One region of the Leptolyngbya subtilissima AS-A7 genome, then DNA from elsewhere that is predicted to be linked to it. Evidence: riboswitches for the same ligand, from Rfam matches in the RefSeq annotation. Region 1 holds a riboswitch; each other region holds the start of a gene.

Region 1 (10,179 bases):
AACCCACAGCCCCGACGAACCCGACATTCAAAAAACTCGCACTACGCCGCTGCTGCCTAAAACCAGCGTGTCTGTCTACACCGCTGATACCTGGTACGACACCCCCGTCTACCACCGCGATGATTTGTGCCCAGGGGATGCGATCGCAGGCCCGGCCCTCATCATCGAGGCGACGGGCACCAATGTTGTGGAGCCGGGTTGGAGGGCAACTCTGGCAACAAAGGGGCATTTGATTTTGAAGAAGGAGGTGAGAGGACAGGCAATAGGAGTTGGGAATTCAAAATTCAAAACTTCTCCGGAGACGCTGCGCGAACAAAATTCAAACTTGCCTGATCCTGTTCTACTCGAAATCTTCAACAACCTCTTCCGCGCCGTGGCCGAAGAAATGGGAATCACGCTGCAAAACACTAGCTACTCGGTCAACATCAAAGAACGTCTGGATTTCTCCTGCGCGGTGTTTGACCAAAATGGTCAACTGGTGGCTAACGCGCCCCACATTCCTGTGCATCTGGGGTCGATGGGCGAAAGCGTGCGGAGTTTAATCGAGGCCAAGGGTGCTGACCTCAAACCGGGCGATGTGTATCTGCAAAACAACCCCTACAACGGCGGCACCCATTTGCCGGATATAACCGTTATCACTCCAGTCTTTTTGGCCGAGCCCCACGCCTATATCGCCCAGTCGGGGACAGAGGAGAATCCAAAACCATCTCAAACTCTATCCACCCATCCACCCATCCACTCATCCACTCATCCACAGTTCTACGTCGCTTCTCGCGGTCACCACGCCGACATCGGCGGCATTACCCCTGGCTCGATGCCTTCGAACAGCACTTCGATTGAGGAAGAGGGCGTGCTGCTCGACAATGTGCAACTAGTTGATCGGGGGAGGTTTCTGGAGTCTGAGCTGTTAGAAATCCTGACGACGGCCCCCTACCCTGTGCGGAACTCAACGCAGAATGTCGCTGACTTGCAGGCCCAAATCGCGGCTAATGAAAAGGGAGCGCAAGAGCTGCAAAAGCTGGTGGATCACTATGGTTTAGCGCTGGTGCAGACCTACATGCAGCATGTGCAGGACAACGCCGAAGAATGCGTGCGGCGGGTGATCGATCGCCTCCACGACGGCCAGTTTACCTACCCAATGGATGACGGCAGTCAGATTGCCGTGCAGGTCACCGTGAATCGCGAGGGACGCTGCGCCAAGATTGACTTCTCTGAAACCTCCCCCCAGCGGCCCAGCAATTTCAACGCGCCGACAGCGGTGTGCAAAGCAGCGGTGCTCTACGTGTTTAGAACACTGGTGGATGACGACATTCCCCTCAACGCGGGCTGCCTCAAACCGCTGGAAATTGTCATCCCAAAGGGGTCCATGTTAAACCCACACTACCCAGCGGCAGTGGTGGCGGGTAATGTGGAGGTGTCTCAGGCGGTGACCGATGCGCTGTATGGGGCTTTGGGTGCGATCGCCGCTTCTCAAGGCACCATGAATAACTTCACCTTTGGCAGCGATCGCCATCAGTACTACGAAACTATCTGCGGCGGCTCGGGGGCTGGCCCCGGCTTCCCCGGCACCGATGCGGTGCATACCCACATGACCAACTCGCGGTTGACCGACCCCGAGGTCCTGGAATGGCGCTTTCCGGTGCTGCTGAGAGAATTCTGCATTCGCCAGGGCAGCGGCGGAGCAGGAGAATACGCTGGCGGCAACGGCATTGTGCGCACAGTGGAATTTCGCGAACCGATGACGGCCGCAATTCTCTCTAACCATCGGCTAGTACCGCCCTTTGGCTTGGCCGGAGGACAGCCAGGGGATGTGGGAGAAAACCAGGTGATTCGCGCCGATGGCCAAGTGGAGGCTTTGCCGGGGCAGGCCACCATAGCCCTAGATGCGGGAGACTGCATTCGAATAGCCACACCGGGCGGTGGCGGCTACGGCAATCAACCCGAGTGAGGTGCAAAGAAAACTGGCTATTCTGCGCCAGCTCTAAAGATGTCCTGCGCTGTCAACCTCAACGCTGCAAAGGTCGGTGAAACCAGTAGATCATTTCCAGTAAATCGTTCTAGCTGATAGCCATCGGTCCCTAGGGTACAGAGTGTGATTGTGGGCTGCTTCGGCTGGCCAATCACCCGTGCGGCCCCCAGGGCGCGGAAGTCCACGATCCAGTATTCTGCGATGCCCATAGCCTCGTAGTCAGCCAGCTTGAGACCGTAGTCGTCCCGCCAGTTGGTGCTGACCACCTCTACTACCAGCTTGACCGTCGCGCCGTTGCAGACCGTAAACGATTTTTCCCACAGGGGCTCGTGCTGGAGTTGAGTGCGATCGAGCACGGCCACATCGGGAATGTAGCCCGCATTGGGCCGCAGGGGTTTCACTACGCAGGTGCGAAGAATTGTTAACGGCAACTCTAACTGGTCAATTAGAACACCAAGCTTGAGGGCAATAAACCCACCAATGTCTCCATGGGCACCCGTGGGACGCACCTCAACCACCTCGCCTTCAATCAGCTCGTAGCGCCCGCCATCGCAGGGGTATTGATCGATAAAGTCTTCAAAACTGAGGGGTTGCGCTGTGGTCTGCACCATCTAGACACCCGCCGTGATTTAGAACAGATGTGACTACAATTGACCGTACTCGCCAGCTAACCCTAGCCGCGCTGCTGAAGAAGCAGCGCGGCGTTTGAGACCCCAAAGCCCAGGGAGATGTAGTCTGCATAACTTGACACATCAACTTTTCTTGAAATAATAAAGCATCAATATTTTTTGAAATGAGGCTGTGTGCAAAGCGCTACAGCTAGTTTCTTGCTTCTATTCGCCATCGTTCGATCCAGAGGGTTTAGGAATGGTCAGGGTTGCTGTAAACGGATTTGGCCGCATTGGGCGGCTGGTGTTGCGAGCGGGCTGGGCCCTACCTGAGCTGGAATTCGTTCACATCAACGAAGTCAAAGGCGGCCCTGAGTCTGCGGCGCATCTACTCAAATTTGATTCGGTCCACGGTCGTTGGGCAGCGGAAGTCGAAGCCGTTAGCTCTGAAAAAATTGCGATCGCCGGCATTCCCCTCAGCTTCAGCAGCGGTGCTTCTCCCAATGAGGTGCCCTGGGCCGACTATGGCGTAGACCTGGTGCTGGAGTGCTCCGGCAAGTTTCGCACTGTAGAATCCTTGGCCCCTTACTACGACCACGGCGTTAAGAAAGTAATTGTTGCCGCCCCGGTCAAAGCAGGCGCGCTCAACGTGGTCTACGGCATCAACGATCACCTCTACGACCCAGCAGAACATCACCTACTGACGGCCGCCTCCTGCACCACCAACTGCCTGGCCCCCATAGTCAAAGTGATCCACGAAGGGCTGGGCATTCGCCACGGGGTGATCACCACCATTCACAACCACACCAACACGCAGACCATTGTGGATGCTCCCCATCAAGACCTGCGCCGTGCCCGCGCCACAGGCATGTCGCTAGTTCCAACAACGACGGGATCGGCGACAGCGATCGCCCTGATCTACCCCGAACTCAAAGGCAAGCTCAACGGCCTAGCGGTGCGGGTACCCCTGCTCAATGCCTCCCTTACCGACTGCGTGTTTGAAGTCGATCGCCCCACCACCGTCGAAGAAGTCAATTCTCTCCTCAAAGCCGCCGCCGATGGCTCGCTCAAAGGAATTTTAGGCTACGAAACCCGCCCCTTAGTATCGGTGGATTACAAAGACGATCCCCGCTCCTCGATCGTCGATGCCCTCTCCACTATGGTCGTGGACGACACCCAGGTAAAAATTCTCGCCTGGTACGACAACGAGTGGGGCTACTCCTGCCGCATGGCGGAACTGGCTCGCAAGGTAGCGCAGAGCCTATAGACCTAGTCCTCAAAAGATAGGGCTCAGCGAACATTTTCTCTTTTCTTGACCTGAACTCTGTGGTGCATTGCTGCGCGAATGCACCCTACGGCTACTCATCCACCCATCTACTCGCCCACCCATCCACTCCCCATGTCCTCCACCTTCAAACCCGAGAGCCTGCGCAACTACGCGATCATCACCGCCGCCTACTGGGGCTTTACCATCACCGACGGTGCCCTGCGGATGCTGGTGCTGCTGCACTTCCGCGTGCTGGGGTATAGCCCCTTTGCGATCGCCATGCTGTTTCTCTTCTACGAAGTGTTTGGCGTGGTGACGAATTTCTTCGGTGGCTGGATTGGTTCCCAAGTGGGCATTCGGCAAACCCTCTACGGCGGCATTGCCCTGCAAATTTTTGCCCTGGTAATGCTGAGCTGCTTGAACCCCGACTGGGGGGTGCCGGTGCAGGTGGGCTATGTAATGGCGGCTCAGGCCTTCTCGGGCATCGCCAAAGACCTCACCAAAATGAGTTCTAAGAGCGCCATTCGTTTGGTGGTGCCCAAGGAAGCAGCATCGCGCCTGTTTAAGTGGGTGGCGGTGCTCACCGGGTCAAAGAACGCGCTAAAAGGGGTGGGATTTTTCGTCGGGGCCGCCCTGCTAGAGGGGGTGGGCTTTCGCCCAGCGCTACTGAGCCAGGCGGCCGTGCTGGGGGTGATTTTGCTATCGGGCTCGCTCCTGCCTGCGGGTATGGGCAAAATCGGCAAAAAAGTGCCCTTCAAGCAGCTGTTTTCTAAGAGCAAAGCGATCAATGTGCTGTCGGCGGCGCGGTTCTTTTTGTTTGGCTCGCGGGATGTGTGGTTTGTAGTGGCGCTGCCGGTGTTTTTGTATGAGGCGCTGGGCTGGCGGTTTATGCAGGTGGGCAGCTACATGGCTCTTTGGGTAATTGGCTACGGCATGGTGCAGTTTTTGGCACCGCAACTTTTGCGCAAAGACAGCACCGGCAAGGTGGTGCCCAAGGCCAAGACCATTCTGTTTTGGACATCCATTTTGACGCCCATTCCAGCCCTGATTGCGCTGACGCTGATGGCTGGGGTGCGGGGCGACATTGCCGTGACCGGCGGACTTGTGGTTTTTGGCGTTGTGTTTGCCTTTAACTCGGCGGTGCACTCGTACCTGGTGCTGGCCTACACCGAAGATCGCGATGTCAGCCTCAATGTGGGCTTCTATTACATGGCAAACTCGGGCGGGCGACTGCTGGGGACGATTACCTCAGGGCTGTTTTACCAGTGGTTTGGGCTAGTGGGGTGCCTGTGGGTGTCGAGCTTGTTTGTGCTGGCGGCGGCACTGATTACGGCGCAGCTGCCCGAGCCAAACCCTGCTGATTCGACCATGGTGGTAGGCTAGTGAGCAAATGTTGGCGTTGGTTGACCATTCAAAGATTTGTAATAGAAAGTAAGACCCGGAACATTGCTCTCTAAACTGTAGTTATAGCTACAGTTTTTGAAGGAAAGTTATGGATAAGCAATCGTCTAGCCAGCGTCGCCAGGTGATTGGAGAGCTGCGTCACCAACTGCGATTCGCCAGTGTGGAAGAGCGCGATCGCATTCGCCAAGAGTTGAACTTTTGGGAGCAGCGGGGCCGCTAACTCGCTGACAGCAGGGGCAGCAGTAGGGTGACGAAAAAGTACACCAGTGCGCCTGTAAACACATAGCTATCGGTGCGGTCTAAAATGCCGCCGTGGCCGGGGATGAGAGCACCAGAGTCTTTGACCCCGGCATCTCTTTTCATCAGCGATTCGGTGAGGTCACCCAGCAGGCTGGATGTGCCCACCATTAGGCCGAGGGCAGCTCCAGTGGCAGGCCAGAGAGGCCATTGCAACCAGTGACTGCCAATCAATGCCACTACCATGCTGCCCAGCATGCCGAAGACCGCCCCTTCAACCGTCTTCTTGGGGCTGATGTTAGACAGCGGGGTGCGGCCAATAATTCTTCCAGCGGTGTAGGCCCCAATATCTGAAGCCCAAATGCAGGCAAAAGCTAGCAGAGTGATGACAAGACCGTAGGGTAAGCTATCGAGGGCAGGGGGCCAGGTTGCGGGCCAGAAGCCGCCCAGGGGCAGGGTGGTGGCGGTGTCGCCCAAGTCGCGCAGGCGCACCCAAAAGCTGGGTAGATAGCCGCCGTAGAACAGGCCTAGAATAGACGCTGCCACATCGGCAATGGTGGCCACCTGGGGTTGGAACAGCAGATAAAAGCAGATAAACGTACCGCTCAGCGGCAGCAGAGCGTCGGCTAAGGGCGGCGACAGGTGGGCAGTAATCAGCAGCAGCTGGCTTACCACTAGGGTAGTTTTGGCCGCCGGCAAGATGCCTTTGGCTTTTACCAGGGCAAAAATTTCAAGCTGCCCCAAGAAAATCAGCACCCCAAAGCCTAGGGTGAAGTACCAGCCCCCCAGCAAAATCATGACCAAGGCGACCGCGATCGCCACTATTCCGCTAATGATTCGAGGCCAGAGCATAGGTGGAAGTGCAGAGGGGGTTAAACAGAGCGTTGCCCCTAGTTATGAGGCAGCAACTGTCATGCAGCTTATTACACTGTGCCACATTCCCCTAGAGTCCCCGCCAGGAAACCAAGACAGGAGGCTAGCGGTAAGAGCAGGCCAAAGGTGTACCCGCCCGGTTGAACCTGTCTTTAGCCAGTAGAGGTGGCGAGCTGGGGATAGCCTGCTTCTACTAAGGCGCGATCGCGAATACGGCAAGAGTCACACCGCCCACAGGGCTCCGCACCACCCTGGTAGCACGACCAGGTTTGCTCGATCGGCACTCCCAGAGCCACCGCTCGACGCACAATATCTGCTTTAGAATCCACCACCAAAGGCGCAACCAGTTTGGGGGCATGACCTTCTAGCCCCGCCTTTGAGGAGAGCTGAGCTAACTGCTGAAAGGCGGCCAGATATTCAGGCCGACAGTCGGGGTAGCCAGAATAATCCACCGCGTTGATGCCCAGGTAGATCGCCTCGGCCCCCTTGGCTTCGGCCAAGGCCAAAGCCAGGGCAATAAACACCGTGTTGCGCCCCGGTACGTAGGTGGAGGGAATGCCCGCGTCAAGGCCTTCCTGGAGCAGCGGCTGGGCTAGGTCAGTGAGAGAAGACGCGCCCCACTGGGCCAGGTCGACATCAATGAAGTGGTGGTCTGCGATCGCAAAATGCTTCGCCACAGCCTTCGCCGCCTCTAGCTCGCGCTGGTGCCGCTGGCCGTAGTTAAACGACAGCGCCACCAGGTCATAGCCATCGGCGATCGCCTGGGCAGCGGCCGTAGCCGAATCGAGACCACCCGAGAGCAGCACAATGGCTTTAGAAGTAACGCTTGACTGAGCCATAGGGCAAATGAAGACCGGAGCGACTAGGTACCCATTTGTACGGTAGCTAGAATAGCCCAACGCTGCTCAAAAACCTATGGATTTTGGGTTTCTAGTACCGACAGATGACTGCGTTCTGCTGGAATCTTTGTCCCTTCAATCAATAGGTAATTACTCATGTTAAGTGCATTAAAGTCTGTGCTTCTTTAAGCAATAAGTCATTACTTATAGCAAATGTTTGGCGCTGACGAATCATTATTGTTAACAAAATAAGTCATGAGCTAATTTCCATTGCACCTTTAAATAGGGAGAAGTCAAGCTATTGAGAGAAAACAGCTCTTTACCTAGGATAGATACATTGAGTGCTGCTAAGTTTCTAGTTGACAGGCTCAGATTCTTACGCTTAAACTCAGTAAATCGAACAAGTCAGCCTAGTCTGCTAACCCTGTGTCTTTAGGTTTTTGCCTTTAAGTGTCTGGGTATGCAAGAGCGGGGGAACCAGTAAAGGGGCGTATTTCCGAGTTCTTAATACCCAAATTGAGGGTAATCGGAAGAGGACATCTCTCAGTCCTAGCCCGTCAGCTAACCTCGTCGGCATTGAGGGGAGATTGAATCGTCAGCATTTTTACTAATGTTTGGCTGTTTCAGTGTCCTAAGTCGTGTTAACACGGCTTGTTCGCTGTCCATGATTAGCCTCTAGGAGTGTTTCATGCAGCCCAAGTTGCGCACCCGTGCGGCTGCCCGTTCGGGGCAGACCAAGTCTGTCAAGCCGCCATTTCGCTTTCCGTTGGAAAGGATTGTCTTACCGGCGATCGCGTTTCTCGTCGTGCTGCTGGTTTGGTGGGTGGTCGCCACATTTTTCACCACGCTGATGCCTACTCCTGGGCAAGCGTTTATGGCCAACCTCGACTACATCTTTAATCCCTTTTTCCGGCGCGGGCCGGGCAATTTGGGCATTGGTTGGCTGCTGCTGGCCAGTTTGCGGCGGGTGCTGCTGGGGTTTTTGTTAGGCACGCTAGTGGCCATTCCAGTCGGCTTTTGGATTGGTCTATCGCCCCGCGCCATGATGGCCATCAACCCCATCGTGCAGCTGTTTCGCCCGGTGTCTCCGGTGGCCTGGTTGCCCATTGCCCTATCAATCTTTAACCTGGCCAATCCATCGGCTATTTTCGTAATTTTTATCACTTCCCTGTGGCCAACGGTGATCAACACCGCCCTGGGTGTGGCCAGCGTTCCTAAAGATTATTTAGACGTGGCGCAGGTGCTAGAAATGCCCCGCTGGCGGCAGATGACTAAGATTATTTGGCCAGCCAGCCTACCTTATATTTTCACGGGTTTGCGGCTGAGCTTGGGGATCGCCTGGCTGGTAATTGTGGCAGTTGAAATGCTCACTGGCGGCATTGGTATTGGCTTCTTTATTTGGGATGAATGGAACCGGCTCAGCCTTAGCTCGGTATTTTTGGCGGTGGTTGTTATTGGTCTCACCGGCCTAGTGTTGGACTACGGCATCACTCTGCTCGAGCGCTGGGCAACCCACCGTCCTGCCAAAGCTATGTAGCCTTCAAGCTAACTGGCAAAACCTCTCAGTTCACTGCTGAGCAAGTTCTTTAAAAAGCAGGTTTTGAGTAGGCAGCCAAACGCGGCTGGTCAGTCCAATCCCTTCTGACACTTCACAGACAACAAGGATTAAAGCCATGACGATGATCAACCGGCGATCGCTCTTGCAAGGGGCGGCTGGGTTTACGGCGGGGCTAGCGGCTTCGGCCTGTAGTCAGGCGCTGCGATCGAGCAGTCCATCACCTAGCGGCGGGGCGGCTCAGGCCGCCAACGTTGAGCAGGTGGTTGACCCGGCCAGTTTAGAGCGGTCCCACATTAAGGTGGGCTATGTGCCCGTTAATGACTGCGCTCCGTTTGCGATCGCCCAGGCCAAGGGCTTTTTTCACAAATACGGGCTGACGGTTGCCCTCAACCGCGAGGCCAGCTGGGGCACCTCCCGCGATGCCGTCATCTTTGGGCGGCTTGACGCATCCCCGGTAGTCTCTGGGGCCGTCACCAATGCTCGCGTTGGAGCCGAGGGTGCTCCCCAGGCTCCCATGTGTGCGGCCCTGACCATTCACCGACACGGCAACGCCATGACCATGAACCGCGCCATGTGGGATTATGGCCTGCGCCCCTGGCGGGAATATAATGGCGATCTGGAGGCCTTTGGTCGCGATTTTCGGGGCTATTTTGACAGCATACCCACATCTCAAAAGGTCTGGGCCGCGGTGCTTAGTTCAGCTATCTACGAATACTTCATTCGCTACATCTCAGCAGCGGCAGGGGTTGACCCGGTAGAAACGTTCCGCATCATTATCAGTCCGCCGCCGCAGATGGTCTCCAATATTCGCATTGGGGCCATGCAGGCTTACATGGTAGCCGAGCCGTGGAATACTCGCGCCATCACCGGCAACGAGGATGTCGGCTTTACCTTTGCCCACGGCAAAGAGGTGTGGCAGGGGCACCCCGACCGGGTGCTGGCGGTGATGGAAGATTTCATCAACGAAAATCCTAAAACCTACCGCTCCCTCGTCAAGGCGATGATCGAGGCCTGCCGCTACTGCGACGACCCGGCCAATCGCACCGAAGTCGCAGAGATTATCTCGGCTCGATCATTTACTGGGGCAAAGCCTAAATTTACGGAACCTGCCTTGGTGGGTAACTACAACTACGGCGGTTTTGATGGCAAAGATCGCACTTTTCAAATGCCAGATAGCACCGTCTTCTTTAAAATGCCCGAGAACCTGCCTCATCCAGCTGGCGACCATTCCACCTTTATGTGGCAGTCCCAGTCAATCTGGCTGATGACCCAGGCCACCCGCTGGGGGCAAATCGAGGAGTTTCCAGCCGATGCGGAAGCCAAAGCTAAGCAGGCCTGGCGCACCGATTTATATCGAGATATCGCCGGGGAAATGGGCATTGAGTGCCCAGCAGATGACTACAAGGTAGAACCTGGGGAGCTAT
Region 2 (10,179 bases), 280 kb from region 1:
TGGAAAAGAACCGCAGTTTTAACTCTCCAAGCTGCCGAGTGCGAACCAGTTCGGCCTGTAGGTTGTGCAGAAATAGAGCCAAGCTGCCGGTTAGCAATAGCCCGGTTAGCAGGGTGAGCGGTGCGCCGTAGCTGCGGCGCAGGCCGTAGGCGGTAGCGGGGGCAAATACCACCTGCCACTGGCGCTGGCCTAGGGTCAGCAGGCGGGTGCAGTCTGCTGGGCGAGGGCACACTGCTGGGTGGGGTTGCACCAAACTGGTTGGCCCGGCTACTACGGTTTTGCCCGCCGCCTCGTACTGACCCAAAAACTGCTGTTCTGACGAAGCGTTTTGGTCATAGAGGGCAAAATCAATCTCATAGCTCAGCGGTTGCAGCACCTCCTCAACTACATCTGCCACGCGAAACACCCCCAGCAAAATGCCGGAAAACTTGGCCTCGCGGGTTGGCTGATCGGGGGGCACGACCCCATTGGAGTAGAGCGGCAGCACCACCAAAAAGCCAAACTGGTCGCGCGGCTCTTGCACCAGGCGAATGCGCTCGGTGGCCATGATTTTGCCGCTGGCCCGAGCCGGGGCAATGGCGGCGGCCCGCGTAGCACCGGAGCTGAGATCGTAGCCCAAGGCCGCCTCATTGTTGAGAAATGGCGCGACGTAGGTGACGGGAATGTATTCTGCCCGCTCTTTGGCCCGCTGTAGCCGATTTTCTGGCGATAATTCAGTAATTTCAAAGTCGGGATAGCCCTCGGCCTGCACCCTGGCCTCAAAGGCGGCGCGATCGCCCTGGCGCACGAGCGGAGCCCACTCCAACGCTTGAATGCCAGGGTAGGTGGAGAGCGATCGCGCCACAAACCTAGCGAAGTCTTGGCGAGATACAGGTTCCTCGGCCACCTGGTAGTAGTTGTACAAAAAGGTCAGCACGTCGGTGTAGCGGTTGAGACTGCGCTGTAACGCCGTGGACAGATTCTCGATTTGCTGCTGAAACTGCGCCTGTCGCCGCGAGGCCTCCCATTGACTGACCAGCCAAGCCGCTCCCACCGATAGCCCGATGCCCAGGCCTAGGGTGAGTCCCATAATCACTGGGTAGCGCACCGAAGAATTAGGAAAAACGTCTTTCAAAGCCGCATCCAACCGCAGGGTAATGCCCCATTATCTCTGACTGAGCCATCCCAGACCTGCTATGACGGCTACGCCGAGGCCAGTCCACAGCAGGAAAGCGTAGCGGGTGAGGGCAAGGGCAGCAAGGATGCGATCGCCTGTAATCGGCATCACCGCATCCCCCAGCAGCGGCTTCTCCTTCACCTGCCCCCTATAAGTATTCCGTCCGCCCAGTTGCACCCCTAGAGCGGCGGCGTAGGCGCACTCGCTCCACCCGGCGTTGGGGCTGGGGTCTGCTGGGGCATCGCGGCGACATAGCGCCCAAACTTGCCAGGGCCGACCCGAGAGCAGGGCAATGGTGAACACCGTCAGACGGCAGGGTAGCCAGGTTAAAGCATCTTCAAAGCGGGCGCTAAACCAGCCCACGTGGGTGTAGGGCGCTTCTCGGTAGCCAACCATCGAATCTAGCGTGCTAGCCCCTTTATAGGCTAGAGCCACAGGCACGCTGCCCAGCGGCAGCAAGGCCCCCACCAGAGCATAAAACAGCGGCGCCATCACCCCATCTGTGGCGTTCTCGCTCACGGTTTCTAGCACGGCTCGCAATATTTCGGGCTCGTCCAGAGCTGCGGTGTCGCGGCCTACATAGAGGGCGAGACGCTCCCGCGCCAGGGAAATATCGCCCGACTCCAGCGGGGCCAGCACATCTGCCGCTGCCCGCCGCAGGCTGCGCCCGGCAAAGCAGCTAGCCAAGAGCACAACTTCGCAGCCCATTCCAGCAACAGGGTGAAACATCCCGCTCAGGCGCACCATGCTCCACCCGACCACTCCACTGCTGAGAATGACGCTCAGCCCCAGCATGACGCCCAGCGATCGCTCCCCACCCGGCGGCAGCTTAAGGCGAAAAATGCTCTGCGAGCCCCAGGTAATCGCCTGGCCGATCGCCTGCACCGGGTGAGGCCAGCTCCAGGGGTCGCCGACGATGCGATCGAGCCCAGCCGCCAGCACCACCACCGTTACCTGCTCGGCCCAGTTAAACCATAAAGCTGACATCATCCCCCTGGGCCGCCTGCCAACTGCGGGCATCAAAATACAAGTCTTCCAGGGAAATACTATAAAGGGCTTCCTTCAGCTTTTGGGACAGCCGGTTCCACACGGCGAAGGTAACCCAATCTTCGGCCTGGTCGGCCTGGGGGCTGTGGCGAGGTAACGGGTCAACCTGTTCGCCGACGGCTGCTAATATTTGGCCCAAAAAAATTTGGTCAGCGGGCTTAGCTAATCGGTAACCACCCTGGGGACCGCGCACCGATTCCACAATGCCCGCCCGCCGCAGTTCAATCAAGAGCTTTTCTAAGTAAGGCGGTGGGAGCCCCTGGCGCGTTGCAATAGTGTGCACTGAGACCGGGTGGCGAGAGGGATGTAACGTCAGGTCGAGCAGTGCTTTAACACTGTAATGTCCGCGAGTTGTTAATTTCATCTAAGCTAAATCACCCGTCGGTTATTACTATTCTACGGTGTTCACAGAGGACAAAAATACTGCTTTTTTGTGCCGTAGTGCTACACAATTAGGGAGACAAAAAAAGAGAATGCGAAAAACTATTTCGCTGTAGTATCATTTTGCATGTTGACATTAAAGTAGAGCCAGGTAGAACAGTTTTGCTGTTTCTGCCCCAAATGTCTGGAGCAAACCGTTGTGAACGAGAATACAGTTAATGGTTAAAGCAACTCAGATAGAACCACTGGTCGGCAAAGAATTACTGCAAAAAGTCAAAGATCTTGACGAGCTCAGCAAAGAAGAGAAGGCTAAAGCCTGCGGCTATTACACATTGACCAAGGCGGGCAACCCCCGGGTCAACATGATGAAATTCCTCAACGCCTTGATTGAGGCAGAGGGCATTCAGCTTGACAGCGCCCAGAATGGCAACGGGCGCGGCGGACGAAGCGCCAGTTTTCGTATCACGGTGCAGTCTAACGGCAACTTGCTAATTGGCTCGACTTACACCAAGCAAATGGGGCTTAGACCCGGCGACGAGTTTGAAATTACCTTAGGGCGCAAGCACATTCGTCTCAAGCAGTTGGGGGAAAACGGTCTTCTGATTGACGACGAAGACGAATAAAAGTACTGGTGGTAAGTACTCCCTCAGCTTTCGAACAATTGTGATCCGTTCTTAGGTCGCTTGAGTACAATGGGCGAACCAAGTCTACGATAGGTTGGTTCGCTCTTTTTTAGTGCTCTCTAGCTACCGAACAAGTTTACTATTTGCTCTCCTTTGCAGAGTTTAAACAGCATGAGCGGCTATTTTTTGCTGTTGAGGTCTAGCATGTGAGGGGTCGCCAGCATCGGGTAGGTTGAGGTTTAAAGATGCAGAATTGTACGGTTAGTCCATGAACTTTCCTATAGTTTTAGACATTGCCCTAGGGCTAGTCTTTATCTTTTTTGTGCTGAGCCTGCTGGCCAGCGAGGTTCAAGAAATTATTGGCACGCTTTTGCAGTGGCGAGCTGAGCATCTAAAGCAGTCCATTGAGGTGCTGCTAGCGGGTAATGACAGAGATAGAGAAGCGTCGGCCCAGGCCTTAGCCGATGCCCTTTACGAAAGCCCTTGGATTCGCAGTTTAAACCAGGAGGCGAAGGGGTCGATTGCGCGATCGTTCCGGCGCATTTCACACTTGCTTGGCCGCGTCTACCGCACCCTTACCGGCCAGCGCAATGTATTTGGGGCGGGTAAAACTAGCGGCCCTAGCTACATTCCACCCGAGGCTTTTGCCAACAGTCTGCTAGAGCGCATGCAGCTGGGCAATCTGTGGCAGGTACTGGCCAACGATCGCATTCAGGGCTTTGCTCGCGATCGCGTGCTGGGTCCTGTAACCAATATTCTCAGCGACCTCAAGGCCAGCACCGGCAACGAGTTTTTGCTCAATACCGAGCTCCAGCAGCTGGAGCAGGGCATTCACACCATAATTGATGACTTTCGGGCGGGCATTGTCTCGCTGCCCGAAAGCCTCGATCGCGTCGTCAACCGCCTAGATGAGTTTGGGCTGATGGCGGCTGACGTGCTACCCGACGGCCATCCCCTCACCGAAACCTTTTTGCGCCGCCTAGAGTACATCAAGCGTGGGCTGGCCAGTACCCCCACCGAGCGGGCGGCGATGCTCAGCAAGCTGCGGCCCAATGTGGCGCAGCTGCTCGACATTTTTGATGACAACAGCCCTGCCTATAGCGAGTTGAGACGTCTGGCTCAGGGCGGTAACCTCGATGCCCAAGCTTTGATCGATCGCTTGGCCCAGGCCCCCATTACCCCGGCTTTGCGCAGCAGTCTAGCGGCGATCGCTCGCAAGGTCGAAGTCACCGCCGCCGACGCCCGCGATGACGTGAAGCTGTTTGGCCTCGAACTCGAAAAGTGGTTCGATCGCGGCATGGAGCGAGCCACCGGCGTCTACAAGCGCAACGCTAAGGCAGTCGCGCTGCTGATCGGCATTGCCACAGCGGTCTCTATCAACGCCGACTCATTTCACATTGCCACTCGCCTGGCCGTAGACCCGATTCTGCGCAACTCGATTACCCAAACTGCCGACCAGCTGGCAGCTGAATCGACCGGAAATTTTGACCAAGACATTAAACAGGTGCAGACCGCCGTCAACCAGGCCCTCGACGAGATTCCCTTTCCGCTAGGCTACAACGAGGTGGTGGTGCAGCAGCAGCTAGTGGCCGAGCAGTCGTGGCCGGTTCCCTTTGTGCCGCGCCGTCTGCTGGGCTGGCTAGTCAGCGGATTTGCCATTTCTATGGGGTCGACCTTCTGGTTTAACGTGCTGAAGAAGGTGGTGAATGTACGGAATACGGGGGATAGGGGGAAGTAGGTAAGGGGATGAGGTAGATAGGGAAAATGAGGAAGATGGGGAAGTGGGGGTGACTATGGATTTGAATACGACAGCCTCTAGTCAAGAAGCATTATTGGCATCCTCAGGGCAGGAATATGTCTGTGGTCAGGCGCTCAACCTCTATAAAACTGACGGGTTGGAGGGGTTGGTGACCCAGGCAGCGGTGGGGCGGCATCTGCGGCTGATGCAGGCATCCCCCCAAGCTTACGCGGTGATCCTTCGCGAAGATGATTATTCTGGCTGGATCAGCGCTGCTGATGTCGATACGCTCAAGCCCGCTGAGCAGCCCTATCAGCCTGTCTCCCTCGATCGCAGCGCCATTGAACCTCGCCTGCCGGAGGCGATCGCCTTTACGCAACGGGCGATGGCTACCCCCAACACTTACCTCTGGGGCGGCACCGTCGGCCCCAACTACGATTGCTCAGGGCTGATGCAGGCAGCCTTTGCCTCGGTGGGCATTCGTCTGCCCCGCGATTCATACCAGCAGGAGGCCTTTACCCAGCCCATCGGCTGGGATGAGCTGCTGCCGGGTGACTTAATCTTTTTTGGCACCCCAGAACGCACTAAGCATGTGGCCCTCTACCTGGGTCAGGGCGACTATATTCACAGTTCAGGGATTGACCAGGGCCGCAACGGCATTGGCATCGACTCATTAACCGATCTGTCGCACCCGGTGAGCGAGGCTTACCATCGGCAGCTGCGCCGGGCGGGGCGGGTGATGACCAGTTACTGCCCAGGGGGCGCGCTATAGTCCAAGCAGCGTTTGCCTGTTTGAGGGGTGCTCTTGTCGTTTTTGCATGCTGCTTGGCTAACGCGCCTAAAGCCCCTAGCTCGCTGGGTGGTAGTGGGTGCGGCGATCGCCTTCTTACTCCACACCCTGGTGCGCCACTGGGCTGAGATTAGTGCCCTGCGCATTGGCCCCCAGGGTTGGAGCCTGTTGCTAGTAGCCCTCGGCATGACGCTGCTAGCCCACATCTGGGCCGGCTGGGTGTGGAGCTGGACCCTGCAAGCTCTGCAACAGCCCGTTACCGGCAGCTGGAGCGTTCTCGTTTATCTGCAAACCAATCTGCTGAAATACTTACCCGGCAACGTCTGGCACTTCTTTGGCCGAGTGCGTGCCCTACGCCATGTAGGGGTCGACAACGGCTCCGCCATTATCGGCACTGCCCTAGAACCCCTCCTCATGGCTGCCGCCGCCTTGGTCGTGGGCATTGCCACCACCACTCACTACTGGCCCTTTCAGCTTTTGGGCCTGGGCATCGTCCTCGCCACCCTTTCCCCCCGCTGGCTCAACCCTCTAGTCACTCGCCTCAGCTGCTCTAAAACTGCCCACCAACCTACCGAAGATTCGGTGTTGCTGAATCGAGGCATGAACCGGCAAAACCTCCAGACTCTGCATGGCCCCCTAAATCCCCCAATTCTGGGGGACTTTGAGACTCTGCCTCCCCCCAAAATTGGGGGGCCGGAGGGGCAAATCATGCCTGCGTTAAGCAACGCAGAATCTTCTCCCCCATCTTCCCCCACTCCCGGCCTTCGCCACTACCCTTTCAAGCCCCTACTCGGCCAGCTCGGCTACGTAGCCCTGCGCGGCCTTGGCTTTTGCCTGGTGCTTAGCGCCGTGACACCGCTAGCGGCGAGCGACTGGCCCAGCACCATCAGCGCCTTTAGTTTGGCCTGGCTGGGTGGGCTAGTGGTGCCGGGCGCACCGGGAGGGCTGGGCGTGTTTGAGGCGATCGCCCTCAGTCTGCTCCAGGGACAGTTCTCTGCTGCCGTAGTGCTCAGTGCTGTGGTGCTATACCGGGTGGTCAGCACCCTGGCCGAAGCTCTGGGCGCGGCCTTGGCCACTTTAGATCAGAGGCTTTCCAGTACACTCAAATAAATTGTTGTACTCCAAACGGCATGGATTGCGGTCTTTGCCGACCTCACCCGTTGTGCCGAAGCTGCTATGCCATCTATCCATTCCCCCTCAGTTTCTGCACTGCCGGCCCTCGTGGCCCCCGTCGACATTTCGGTGGTGGTGCCGGTGTACAACGAGTACGAGAGCTTACCCGCCTTAGTGGCGGCGATCGCCGGGGCGCTTGATGGGCTGGGCTACAGCTACGAAATTTTGGGGGTAGACGATGGCTCCACCGACGGATCGAGCGATCGCCTACGAGAGCTAGCCCAGCAATATCCCCAGCTGCGCGCCGTGATCTTACGCCGCAACTACGGCCAAACCGCCGCCATGGCCGCCGGGTTTGACCATTCCCGGGGTCAAATCGTCATCACCATGGATGGCGATCTGCAAAACGACCCCGCCGACATTCCCCGTCTGCTCGATCGCCTCAACGAGGGCTACGACCTAGTCAGCGGCTGGCGCAAAAACCGCCAAGACAACACCTTCACCCGGCTAATTCCCTCCAAAATTGCCAACTGGTTGATTGCCGGTGTCACAGGGGTTGAGCTGCACGACTATGGCTGCTCCCTCAAAGCCTACCGGGCCGAGGTGATCCGTGACCTCAACCTCTATGGCGAACTGCACCGCTTTTTGCCTGCCCTGGCCTTTATCGAAGGGGCTCGCATTACCGAGATGCCCGTCACCCACCACGCCCGCCGCTTTGGCACCAGCAAATATGGTCTGGGCCGCACCCTGCGTGTGGTAATGGACATGCTTACCGTCTACTTTATGAAGAAGTTTCTTACCCGGCCCATGCATGTCTTTGGCAGCCTGGGGCTAGCGTCGATGGCGTTGGGCGTTGCCTTGGGAATTTATCTCACCCTGGTGAAGATTTTGGCTGGTCAGGATATTGGCGATCGCCCCTTGCTGGTGCTGGTCGTCGTGCTGGTGCTGGCGGGCATTCAGCTGTTTAGCTTTGGCCTGCTGGCCGAACTGCTCATGCGCACCTACCACGAATCGCAGCAGCGCCCCATCTACCGGGTGCGTGAGGTGGTCAGCAATGCTTCATCCCCAGGGTTGGCCCTTCCTGTTAACCCCGGAACCAGCGGCCCCTAGGCCTTACAGATTGTTGATTTCGGGCAGATGTGCCAAATTCGCAGTCAATTCAATGGTTACGCGGCCTAAGTCAGCGCTCGTTGAGAGCGATCTGATGCGGAGGAACCAACTTTTGGGGTTATCTCAGGGCGAAACGCATCGCCAGAGAAGGGGCTCTCTCACCTCTCGCCCGTCAGCTAACTCCGTCGGCCTTGGGAGAGAACATCTGGAAGCTTTTTCTAACGCTATCCATAGTTCTCCTAGGATAGTTAACACCCTCGATAAAGGTTTTGTCTAAGGGTTTCGTTTAGCACCACAACAGGAGACAGGCTATGGAAACCTGGTCTGAGATCACCGCATCGGTGGTCTTTTTTGGGGTATTGGCCCTAATCGCCACCGAGCACATGCACCTCACCGTTGCGGCTCTCTTGGGCGCAATGCTGCTGATATTTTTTCATGTGCTGACTCTTGAGCAAGCCATTGGCTACATCGGCAACAGCCACGCCACCCTGGCGCTGTTTTTTGGGGTGATGGTGATGGTGCGGGCTTTTGAACCCACCAAGATTTTTGAATATTTAGCTACCCAAATGGTGATTATGGCCCGTGGGGAGGGCAAGCGGCTGCTGCTGGGCATTGTGGCTATTACCACCCCGGTCTGCGCCATGCTGCCCAACGCCACTACCGTCATGCTGCTGGCGCCGCTGATTCCGCCTATGGCGGCAGAGCTCAACATCAACTTCGTGCCCCTGCTGATCTTGATGGTGTTTGTGGCCAACAGCGCCGGTCTGCTCACCCTGGTGGGCGACCCGGCCACCTTCATTGTGGGCGACGCGATCAACATGAGCTTTTTGGAATATCTCACCAAGCTCAGTCTGGGGGGCGTAGTGGCGATCGCCACTATCGTCTTCATGCTGCCCATCCTCTTTCCCAACACCTGGAATAAAAAGCTGGATGACCTCGACCACCTACCTCATCCGGTCATCAACCATCCCCGGATGCTGGCCCTGGGTGGCCTGATTGTGGCCCTGGTACTAGGGCTATTTGTGGTAGGCGAAAGCCTGCCAGTGCCAGTCTCTCCCCCTGCGATCGCCCTACTGGGGGCCGCTCTCTGCCTGCTGCTCACCCACCACAGCGGCATCGACACCGTGCACAACATTCTGCGCGATGTCGACTGGAGCACGCTGATCTTCTTCATGAGCGTCTTTGTGCTGATTGGCGGCCTGCAAGAAACCGGGGTGATCAGCTCGGCCTCAGGGCTGCTGGGGATCGTAATTGGCAAGAACATTGCCCTAGGCTCGATGCTGCTGTTGTTTGTCACCGGCATTCTCTCCAGCCTGATTCCCAACATTCCCCTGGTGGTGGCGATGGTGCCCTTGCTGAAGGAATACTTGGTCAACGTCAATTTGGCCGGGCCGGAGCTGCTGTCGCCCGACTTCGCCGGACAGATCTCGCCCGAGATTTTGCCTCTGTTTGCGGCCATGATGTTTGGCGCTACCCTGGGCGGCAACGGCACCCTGGTCGGCGCATCGTCAAACATTGTGGCGGCGGGGATTGCTGAACAGCACGGCAAGCCGATTTCGTTTCGACAGTTTCTGAACTACGGCCTGCCGATCATGGCGCTACAGTTGATTACTATCAGCGCCTACGTGGGCATTCGATTCCTGCTGTAGGTGGCTCGACCCAGAGCAATTCTATCTGTGGGCTAGAGCCGAGCCGAGTGATCGTTTACAGGCAGCTAACTGTATTAAGGGTGCGTTACTCCGCTATGTGATGCACTCTTACTTTTGCAGCTTTAAGAAGTATCAAATGGTAGAACTCTATCGAGAAAATTTATCTGTGCTCAGAACAAAAGCCTCTCCTTATGAAGGTGTGAATTATCTACAGGAGAGTCAATTTAGCCCTAGCAGCTAACAGTTATTCTAAGATCCTGTCGAGGGGTAGATGCTTTTAGGGCGATCGCACAACCCTTATCAGCGATCGCCGTTTTTTGGTAAGCGAATGATTTTTTTATGGTTTTTGGTCTAAATGTAGATCTATCAAATTTAGGGGGATCATCTCTTCCTTGCGAGCGACTTCACTTTATAAAATTATCCTTAGGTTGGATTGAGAGCTTGTGAAGCTTAGAGTTTAATCTCTCGCTTTTTCGATCTGTCTTTCTAGGCTCAAACCTTCTCAGCTTAGAAAGAACCATCAAAAAAGTAAGAGGCGCAGAATTCTGGGTCACAAGCCAAGATTCTTTTGC
Region 3 (10,179 bases), 640 kb from region 1:
TCAGCACCTGCTGAATGTCGGCCAAGGTGGGCGACGGCGGCAGGCTCACCCCCAGCCGTTCCAGCGCCTGCAACCCCAAGTGCACCGCTTCTAGCTGTTTGACCTGGGCCATGCAGGCCTGAATTTTGACCTCGTACACAGTCATGGTGTCTAGGGGCGATCGCCCCTGACGCAAAACAGTTGCGGCCCAGGCCTCCATCTGGTCAAAATCACCGTTCAGGTAGGCTGTTTCAACAGCGGCATTGTGCAGGGCCAGGGTCAGGTCGTACTGCTGCTGCCAACTGGTTTCTGGCAACAGTTCCAGGCCCACCGACAGGTAGCGCAGGGCCGAGTCGTAGGCGGCAGCGGCTTTGGCCTTTTGGCCTGCCACCCAGTTGATCTCGGCCATCTGGTAGGCTTCAGCCTCTGAGGTCAGCAAACCGACGCCGTAGTTGAGCTGGTTGGCGATCGCAAAAATGTTGTCATTGCGCTCTGCCGCCGGAATATTTTGCAGCAGTAGTTGACCAATTTTGAGATGGGTTGACCGCCGTTGCGACTCTGGAATTAACGAGTAAGCGGCCTGCTGTACCCGGTCGTGCAAAAACCGGTAGACAATCTGAGCGGTGGTTTTTTCTGCCGCTGACTCAACCGACCTTTCGTCGGGAGTATCGTCTAAATCCATCACCAGGGGAATTTTGTAGGCCTGGGTGAGGGGCACCACAAATTCGGCTTGCAGAGCTTCCCACAGATCATTGGCCGTTGCTGTTTGAGACGCTTCGTTCACGATCGCCAGCACGTCTAGGGAAAATTTATCCCCAATACAGGCTGCTAGCTTTAACACCTGCTGGGTCTTGGCAGAGAGTTTCTGGATCTGATTCACCATCAGTTCCACCACGTTCTCGGTTATTTCAATACCCTGCAACACCGCCCCATCCCAGCACCACTGGCCCTGGTCAAAGTCAAACCAGAGCAGCCCGTCCTGGTGCAGCGATTTCAAAATCTGGGTGACAAAGAAGGGGTTGCCCTGGGTTTTCTTGAAGATCAGCTGGGCTAGAGATTGGGCTGGGGCGGCGTCATTGTGTAGCGTGTCGGCCACTAGCTGAGCGACCTGGGGCAGCCCCAGCGGTTGCAGCACCAGATTTCGAACCGTTGCCCCAGCGGCTTGGATCTGCTCTAGGGTATGCATGAGGGGATGGGCCAGGCTGACCTCGTTGTCGCGGTAGGCCCCCAGCAGCAGCAAATACTGGCTCTCGGGATTCGTCACCAGTAGCTCGATCAGCTTTAGGGAAGGCAGATCGGCCCACTGCAAGTCATCCAAAAAAATCACCAGGGGATGCTCTGGCTGGCTGAACACCCCAATGAACTGCTGAAAAACCCGATTAAACCGATTTTGCGCTTCCGAGGCCCCCAGTTGGGGAACCGCTGGCTGAGGCCCGATGATCCGCTCAACCTCCGGAATCATCTCCACCACAATCTGACCGTTGGCACCTAAGGCCACCAGCAGCTTGGCTCTCCACTGGGCGACCCGGTCGTCACTTTCGGTTAGCAGCTGCCGCATCAGCTCTTGAAAGGCCTGAGTCAGCGACGCGTAGGGGCTGTTGCGCTTGAACTGGTCAAACTTACCGGCAATAAAATACCCCCGCTGCCGAGCAATGGGCTTGTGAACTTCCTGCACCAGAGAGGTTTTGCCAATGCCCGAATATCCGCTCACCAGCATCAGCTCCGCCGCTCCAGCGCTGACCTGCTCAAACGCGGCCAGCAGAGTGGCGACTTCGTTTTCCCGACCGTAGAGAGTCTGGGGAATGAGAAACTGGCTGAAGCAGTCGAGTTGACCAATCGCAAAGGGGGCGATAGTGCCCGTCTCTTGCAGTTGCTGCTGACAGCGCACCAGATCGGCCTTCAGCCCCAGCGCACTCTGGTAGCGATCTTCCGCTGTTTTCTCCAGCAGTTTCATCACCAGGCCAGCCAGGGCGGCGGGCAGGTCGGGGCGGAGCTGATCGGGGGCCGCAGGGGTTTTGGCGATGTGGCAGTGCACCAGCTCCAGCGGGTCAGTGGCTTGAAAAGGCAGCTGACCGGTCAGCATTTCGTAGAAGGTCACGCCCAAGGAGTAAAAATCGGCGCGATAGTCGATCGTCCGATTCATGCGCCCGGTTTGTTCCGGCGAGAGGTAGGCCAGGGTGCCTTCCAGCAGCGTGGGATGACTTGCGGTTAGGTTTTCTCGAGACAGTCGCGAGGCAATGCCAAAATCGATCAGTTTGACCTGTCCGCTGGTTGGATGGATCAGAATGTTGCGGGGGTTGATGTCTTTGTGAACAATCTGGCTCTGGTGTAGTGCGGCTAGCGCAGCAGTGAGCTGAAGGGCAATGGCAAGAAATTCATCGCTGCTTAGCGAACGTTGCCCCAGATAGTCACTTAAAGCAATGCCGCCAAAATCTTCTAGCACCAGCGCTAGCCCATTTTGGTATGGCTCTAGTGCCAGCGCCTTGATAATTTCTGGGCTGTCCAAGCCATCCAGAATGCTAAATTCGTGCTTAAGACGCGTGATCTCTTCTAGGGAGGGATATTCCGCTCTCAGCAGCTTGACCACGACAGGCTGCTCACCTGGCTGAGTCACCCCAGCATAGACTCGGGTGTGCGCTCCCTCATAAACGGCTCGTTGGAGGGTATAGCCTGTGATGTCCTGCAAAACCGTTGAAGAATCCCTAGCGATCGCTCAAAAATGCCGCTGCCGATGGGTGCAAATAGTTACAAACTCAGCACCGCAATTTTATACATTCTCCCCAAACAAGGACGGACACTGCTCCCGGCCCGCTCCTTTGACAGAAGCGCTTGGCGATCATGGTATCACCGGAACAGAAGGAGCCACAGATAAGGAAAGCAACCTACACATTCCGCTTCAAAACGCCTGTCTGGGCCGAAACACAATGGGCGCTGTATCGACGATCTTCTACTCCTCACAGGCACCGATACTCACCCAGCTGGTCGAGCCATCTTCCCAGTGCTCTTTTTTCCAGATCGGGGCATTGTGCTTGAGGGTGTCGATCGCATACTGACAGGCGGCAAACGCCTCAGCCCGGTGAGGGCAGCCCACGGCCACCAACACGCTGATGTCGCCCACAGACAGCTTGCCGGTGCGGTGGTGAATGACAACACGGGTGGCCTCCGCCCAGGTGTCGCGGATCTGGGCGGCGATCTGCTTAAACACCTCTAAAGCCATAGGTTCGTAGGACTGGTACTCCAGCGCCACTACAGTTTTGCCCTCGCTGTTGTTGCGCACCATGCCGCTCATCACCACCACGGCGCCGTTGGCGGGGTCATCGGCCAGGCCATAAACCTCGTTGAGGGATAGAGGGGCAAAAGTCACCCGCAGACTGTCAGCAGGTGCTGCAACAGATTTTGGCGTAGCAAGCGACATAAAGAACTCATAAATAACGACAGAAGCGGCACCGGCTTCACAAAAATTCGTCTATCGTAACTGGCGGTTACGTCATGCAGCCATCCCTTAGCAAGGCAACCGATCAGGGCGGGGGCATCCCGTATTGGGGCCGACAGCCCCCGTGGCCAATGCCTTGCATTATAGGGTGGGCATCCTTGCATCTAAAGTCTAAGCCGGAGGTATACCGTGGTTGATCTATCAGCCTGTCAAATTACAGCGGCGGGCGACCTGACGCGATCGCTCTGGCGACTGCTCAATCTGCTCCTACAGCCAACCTCCATCCTGCCGGTACTGGCCGTGATGATTGCTGCGCCCTGGATTGTGCGCCCCCGCCGGTGGAAGCGCCGGATTAGTTTGGCTGGAGTGCTGCTGGTGCTGCTCTACAGTCTGGGCCTATCTCCCCTAAGGATCCAAATGGGTGGAAAAGGACTGGCGCTGCTGATTCCTCGCGATGGCGGCCAGCCTGCCGATGCCATTGTGGTACTAGGCCGCGGGGGAGACTTTCGACCCAGCCGGGTGCAGGTGGCCGCCGAGTTGTGGCAGCAGCAGCGAGCCCCCCTCGTCTTTGCCAGCGGGCGCAGCGATGCCAAAGAAATTGGCCAAATGCTAAAGGCCACCGGGCTGCCAGCAGAGGCGATCGACGGCGAACCCTGCTCGGCCACCACTAACGAAAACGCCCTATTTACAGCGGCACTGCTGCAACCTCGGGGAATTCGACGGCTGATTTTAGTCACCGACCCGCCCCACATGGCGCGATCGCTCCTCACATTCCGCAGTTTGGGGTTCGAGGTCACGCCCCACCCCAGCCCCATCCCACGAAGTCTAGACAATCGCAAACGCCAATTTTTGGTACTGCGAGAATGGGCTGGACTAATCGGCTATGGCATGATGGGCCGATATTTTGCGCGAGAAACAGGGGAACCGGGGTTTGGGGCGTAGGGGATGATGGAGTGATGGGGTTACGGGGTGATGGGGTTTTGAATTAAATGTCTTAACGCAAAACTACTCTCTACTCCCTCACTCCTCACTCCCTTTCTTCCCCACTCCCATCAGGTACAGCAGCGCCATGCGCACGGCGACGCCGCTGGTTACCTGGTCGCTAATTAGGCTTAGGGCGGGGTCATCCATCAAGTCAGAGCTGATTTCAACGCCGCGGTTGACGGGGCCGGGGTGCAGCACTTTGACGGTAGGTTGGCAGGCTTGGATGCGATCGCGCGTTACCCCAAACCCTTGATGATATTCCCGCAGGCTGGGCAGCAGGTGCTGGGCCATGCGCTCCTTTTGCAGGCGCAGGGTCATGACAAAGTCGGCCCCTTCTAGGGCTGGGGCCAGGGTGCTGTGCTGCACGATGGCGCGGGGAATATCAATGGGCGATTGGGTAATAAAGGCGTCGGCGAAACCGGGGGGCAGCAGGGTGGGTGGGGCCGCCAAGTGGACCTCAGCGCCGCAGGCCGTCAAGCACCACAGGTTGGAACGGGCGACACGGGAGTGGAGAATATCGCCGACCAAGGCAATTTTCTTGCCTGCCAGCAGCGATGCTGTGGGTTGTTCCGGATCAAGGGTCAGACCCAGTGTGAATAGATCGAGCAGGGCCTGGGAGGGATGGGCGTGGAGCCCGTCGCCGCCGTTGAGCACGCCGACACCAGTGTTTAGCCGGTCCATTTCGGCGGCGATCGCCCCTGGCACCCCCGCCTCCTGGTGACGAATCACCATTAAGTTGGTGCCCATAGCCAGGTAGGTCTTGGCGGTATCTAGAATGGTTTCACCCTTGGTGAGCGACGAGGTACCGGGGGCAAAGTTGAGCACATCTGCCGACAGGCGCTTGGCGGCTAGCTCAAAGCTGCTGCGGGTGCGAGTGGAGGGTTCAAAAAACATGTTGGTAACCACCAACCCCTGCAGGGCGGGCACCTTACGGGTGCGACGCGACAGCACCTGCCAAAAGCTCACCGCCGTTTCCATCACCGTTTCAAACTCCGCCGCCGTAAAATCAGCCAGCGACAGCACGTGTCGTCGATTCCAGGAAGCACTTGCCATGGTCCGTTGTCCCAACCCCGTTCAATACCGTCCCCACCATACCCGGCCCGGGGCCTCAAGGATGATCTTCGGGATGATTTCTCTAGCGCTGCTGGCTCTGCTGGGGGGGTGCGTGGAGAATGAGGCCGAGTCAGGAATAGCCGCGTCAACCCCTACCCAATCGACTGCCAGCCCTAGCCCCAGCGAACCACTGGGCAAGGAAAGCTCAGGCCCCATGGTAACCTTGCCTGACCCCACCAATGAGCTTGTCGCTGCCAATCGCCTGATGCAGGCCAAGGCCCGACGGCTAGTCGTGCCTGCCGACCCAGTCGCCGTGGACCTCTACACCCTCGACGATCGCTGCGAAGGCTACCAAACTGAGCCCATTCAGGTACCCCGCCAGCAGAGCATGGAGAACACCGTTGCCCTAATCATGGCCGAGCAGGTAACTCCAGAGCTGACCCTCTCGGGCTACCGCACCAGCTTTAACCCAGAAACCAACACCGTTACCATCGACCTGCGAGTGGCCCGCGACTCGCGCCGAGTGCTGCAATCGCTGTCGGTATGTGAGCAAAAGGCCCTGCTGGGCAGCCTACGAGAAACCCTGATCAATCAGCCCGATTGGCGAATTGAGGCTGTGACGTTTACTAACCGGGGCAACCCCCTAGTGCTGTAAATCTCCAGCTTTAAACAACAGCACGTCCGTCCAGCAGATCCGCGTAGGGCAAGTAGCCTTAACTTGAGCTGAAGCTTTTATTAGCTACAAAGTTTCAACTTCCCAACACCTATACCAATTTAGGTATCCGTCTTATTTCCCCAATACTAATTGTTTGGAGGTGTTGTATTGGCAGCTAAAAAACTCCGGCTCAGGCAGGTTCAGAGGCTTTAGAGAAAAGTTCAACCTCTTGACTGCTATCGTTGGGCACCAATAGGGTTGGACAAGAAGCATGCTTTGACACATAGTCACTCGTGCTGCCCATTACGAGTTTTTTCAAGCCCTTTTTGCCGCTGCTGCCCATCACAATTACGTCGGCGCCCCAGGTTTTAGCGAGCTGACAGATAAACGAGCCAGGCTCGGACATTTCACAAATAAAATCTGCTGAGACATCTCGTTTTAGAGCCTCAGCGCGCAACTGTTCTAGCCATTGTTTAGTCTCTTGAGCTCGCTGTAGCCGGGCAGCCTCCTCTTCGTGCTGCATATTAGTAGGGCTTTGCAGGCCTACTCCAGCATCAATCAGCTTCCCCAGGTTGTCGTGGGAGCTGATATTGAGGCTGTGAACCAGTTGTAGCTGCCCTTGGGAAGACTGGGCTAACCCCAGGGCATAGTCAAAAACGCGATCGGAGGCGGCAGTGCGATCGAGGGCCACCAGAATCTTTTGATAGCTCACAGTTTCTTCCTCAAGAATATAGGTGGCGAAGTTGCTTAGAACGTCTAATGGAGCTGCTCAAGTGGGGGTAGACACGATCGCCCCACCATCACCCAAGAACAAATCGTGGCTATGACACCTAGATCAGCAACATAGGTTTTTAGGGGCATAGCGAACCCTAACCAAATAGGACGGCTCCACGGTTGAAGGTCCAATGCCTAGTGCTGATCTACGTCGACGAGGTGCTCAATTTACTTGGGTAGCCCCAGTACAGAGCACGGGGTCTGAGAATCTAGCTGCTGCACCAAGCGGTGCTTGGTGTTGTGACAACCCACCAGTAGCACTTCAGCCCCGATCTCCTTGGCTACCTGGCTAAGCTCGGTCGCAACCTGACCTACCCGCAGGTGGGCGTTGAGTGAGCCGCGCCATTCACTGGCCAAGCAGCGAGCCTGCCACAGAATGCGATCGGCATTGGCAATGGTTTTAGGGCGAGTTTTATCGACAACATAGACGACATGCACTAGCACAGGGTTAGGCTTAGCCAAACGGGTTTGATGAGCTACGCATAGGGCCAGATCGAGGGCTGCCTGGCTATGGGCTGAGCCACTGTATCCGACCACAAAATTGATCGTTTGCTCGTCTGTATTGGGGCCTGTAACAGGCGGTTTCGGCCGCAGTAATAAAACAATATTCTTTGCGAGATCGCGACGACCTAGGGCCGCCTCTAAACGCATAATCATGGGCTTGATTGCCGCCTCGGGAGAGACCTGAGGTGCATTCAGAAATGGCTGCCTTGATGGGGCAGTGGTGCGCGATTTGAGCTGCATGAGACCCTCCTGGAGCCTAGTCATGAACAGCGAACAAGCCGTGTTAACACGACTTAGGACACTGAAACAATCAACGCATTAGCGTAAATGGTGATAGTTCAGTCTCCCTCAACGCCGACGAGGTTAGCTGACGGGCTAGGGTTGAGAGATACCCTTTTCCGATTACCCTTCATGGGGGTTTGAGAACTCGGAAACACGCCCCTTTACTGGTTCCCCCGCTCTAGCCCCCTGGAGGCGACTAGATTAGGCTGACTTGTTCGACTTCTAAATTGTAGAAGGGAAAAATGAAAACCGTCAACACAATCCTTGCGTTATGTGACTATTTGTATCTCGCGATACACCTGGGCAATAAAACAATAGTTTTTTATTTTTTGGGTGAATTTACTGACACAAAATAAAGCGCAAATCAAGATAAAAAATATTCTTAAGAAAACCATTTATTTCTGATTGAACATCTTCCGTTAGAAGGATTCTTTGGCTTTGAAGTGGTAGAGGATAGGTCGCGATCGCAGCCTATCCCCCCCGTCAGGCCTAGCGATACCCCTGGGGCCACTGGCCCAATCGCAGCCTAGCCTCCTTTGGACCTAGCGCTTGTTCTGAGTCAGCTGAGCCAGCTGGTCGACTTCATCTACAGCCAGTTGCCAACCCAATGCCCCAGCGTTTTGAGCGGCCTGGTGAACATTTTTAGCGCCTGGGATGGGCAGCACATTGCCCTGGGCCACTAGCCAGTTGAGGGCCACTTGGGCAGGGGTACGTTCATGCTTTTCGCCGATTGTTTGAAGTGCCTGAATAACAGGCTTGAGTTTGGTTAGGCTCTCCTGGCTAAAGCTAGGACTGATACGTCTGGCACCAGCGGGTTTGAGGTCAGTTTCAGGAGTGTATTTGCCGGTGAGTAACCCTTGGGCCAGGGGGCTGTAGGCCAGAATAGTGATGCCCAGTTCCCGTGCCGCTTCCATCACGCCATTGGTTTCAATTTTGCGGTTGAGCAGCGAGTACTGCACCTGGTTAACGGCGAGGGGAATGCCCCATTCAGCTAAATAACCGTGGGCCTGGCGCATCTGACTGGCCGGGTAGTTGCTCACTCCGACGGCACCAATGCGGCCCTGCTTCACCTCTGCTGCTAGGGCTTGCATGAGGTCTTTTTGGCTAAGCAAAAAGCTCAGCGGTGAGTGCACTTGGTAGAGCGCTACCGAGGGCACCTGAAGGCGATCGAGGCTGGCGGCCAGCGCATCTACCACCGACTGCTGAGAAAATCGCCAGGGCAGCGGGAAGTACTTGGTAGCAATCACAGCCTGCTGAGGACGCTGCTGCATAAACTGACCCAGCAACCGCTCTGACTTGCCAAAACCGTAGATTTCAGCAGTGTCAAACAGAGTCAGGCCAGCGTCGAGACAAGCCTCAAAGGCGGCGTGCAGGTCGCTGTCGCTATAGGCTTTACCGTAATCCCAAAACAGGGAGTCGCCCCAGGCCCAGGTACCTACCCCCAATGCCGGTACAGTGGGGCCATTGGGACCGAGGGTAATGGTTTGTAGGTCAGTAGTTAGAGGCATCGTAAAAGTTCCTTGAAGGGAGCGGTAGCTGGCATAGGATGAAGACAGCAATATTGTAAACTTTGGTTAAAAAGCTTTCGGAAATCTCTAGCGATCGGATGATTTGGAGCTTGATTGGTCCCGTTTTTTCCATTAATTTTCTATTCCCCAGGACTGGATTTTTATGAATCGCCGTCGCTTACTTCAGGCCGTGTTGTGTCTTTGTCTGGCCTGGCTGAGCTGGGTAATATCTCCCGCCCCGGCTTTAGCCCTGGGGGGTACCCAGATATCCCTGGGGGAGCCCGCTCCAGAATTTACCCTGCCAACCAATGCTGGCGATGGGGAAATGTCGTTGGCTGACTTTCGCGACCAGTGGGTAGTGCTGTATTTTTACCCCCGTGACTTTACTTCGGGTTGCACCATTGAGGCCCAGCGCTTTGAGCGCGACATTGCTGAATACAAAGCCCGCAATGCTCAGGTGATTGGCGTTAGTGCCGATAGTGTTGAGTCCCACGCCGAGTTTTGCGATTCGGAGGGGTTAGAGTTTCCGCTGCTGTCTGACCCAAAAGGAACGGTGAGTAAAGCCTACGGCTCATGGCTAGGAGCAATGTCGCTGCGGCACACCTACATCATTGGCCCCGACGGCACGATGCGGGCTCGCTTTTTAGGGGTGCAGCCAGTGATTCACAGCCAAGAGGTGCTGGCAACGCTGGATGAGTTGCAGCAGGAGGTGTAGGGGAATAGGTGGCCTAGCCTCTTGGTTGGGCCGGGGTTAGAGTCAGTCCCCACAATTCTTTGCAGTCTACAGGGCTGAGAGTACGGGTGGCGCGAAGGAAGGCCTTGAGACGGTAGGCCTTATCTTTTGGAGCGCGATTGCTCCCCAACAACTTGTGATCTGCCCGACAGGCAAAAACGCCCTTGGGGGTCTACACCATTACAAGATCCCTAAGGCAGCGCCTCGCACTGCCCTGGGGAAATAGACTCTGAAACAGTGATACAGTAGTCGATCTTTGTTTTGGGCCAACTCT

What was found. Region 1 has a riboswitch for cyclic di-AMP ahead of ntrB (nitrate ABC transporter permease). Riboswitches for the same ligand answer to the same signal wherever they lie in the genome.
Region 2: another riboswitch for cyclic di-AMP. It lies ahead of NC979_RS03135 (SLC13 family permease); the one in region 1 lies ahead of ntrB (nitrate ABC transporter permease).
Region 3: another riboswitch for cyclic di-AMP. It lies ahead of NC979_RS01520 (universal stress protein); the one in region 1 lies ahead of ntrB (nitrate ABC transporter permease).

What each region holds. Positions count from the first base shown of each region.
Region 1 covers NZ_JAMPKY010000001.1:956,809-966,987, reverse strand. The annotation lists gene NC979_RS04365 (hydantoinase B/oxoprolinase family protein) at 1-1,948, shown strand, start outside; gene NC979_RS04360 (Uma2 family endonuclease) at 1,966-2,580, opposite strand; gene NC979_RS04355 (ArsJ-associated glyceraldehyde-3-phosphate dehydrogenase) at 2,837-3,844, shown strand; gene arsJ (organoarsenical effux MFS transporter ArsJ) at 3,977-5,227, shown strand; gene NC979_RS04345 (hypothetical protein) at 5,337-5,468, shown strand; gene NC979_RS04340 (phosphatidate cytidylyltransferase) at 5,465-6,337, opposite strand; gene queC (7-cyano-7-deazaguanine synthase QueC) at 6,511-7,197, opposite strand; cyclic di-AMP (ydaO/yuaA leader) riboswitch at 7,629-7,788, shown strand; gene ntrB (nitrate ABC transporter permease) at 7,886-8,734, shown strand; gene NC979_RS04325 (ABC transporter substrate-binding protein) at 8,871-10,179, shown strand, end outside.
Region 2 covers NZ_JAMPKY010000001.1:678,104-688,282, forward strand. The annotation lists gene NC979_RS03095 (CHASE domain-containing sensor histidine kinase) at 1-1,114, opposite strand, end outside; gene cbiB (adenosylcobinamide-phosphate synthase CbiB) at 1,145-2,146, opposite strand; gene NC979_RS03105 (RrF2 family transcriptional regulator) at 2,124-2,567, opposite strand; gene NC979_RS03110 (AbrB family transcriptional regulator) at 2,803-3,207, shown strand; gene NC979_RS03115 (hypothetical protein) at 3,476-4,945, shown strand; gene NC979_RS03120 (C40 family peptidase) at 5,001-5,717, shown strand; gene NC979_RS03125 (putative bifunctional lysylphosphatidylglycerol flippase/synthetase) at 5,751-6,845, shown strand; gene NC979_RS03130 (glycosyltransferase family 2 protein) at 6,912-7,958, shown strand; cyclic di-AMP (ydaO/yuaA leader) riboswitch at 8,011-8,163, shown strand; gene NC979_RS03135 (SLC13 family permease) at 8,270-9,607, shown strand.
Region 3 covers NZ_JAMPKY010000001.1:312,885-323,063, reverse strand. The annotation lists gene NC979_RS01550 (hybrid sensor histidine kinase/response regulator) at 1-2,665, opposite strand, end outside; gene NC979_RS01545 (molybdenum cofactor biosynthesis protein MoaE) at 2,927-3,394, opposite strand; gene NC979_RS01540 (ElyC/SanA/YdcF family protein) at 3,602-4,354, shown strand; gene NC979_RS01535 (aspartate carbamoyltransferase catalytic subunit) at 4,433-5,449, opposite strand; gene NC979_RS01530 (hypothetical protein) at 5,448-6,104, shown strand; gene NC979_RS01525 (universal stress protein) at 6,295-6,816, opposite strand; gene NC979_RS01520 (universal stress protein) at 7,047-7,622, opposite strand; cyclic di-AMP (ydaO/yuaA leader) riboswitch at 7,721-7,882, opposite strand; gene NC979_RS01515 (aldo/keto reductase) at 8,207-9,172, opposite strand; gene NC979_RS01510 (peroxiredoxin) at 9,336-9,887, shown strand.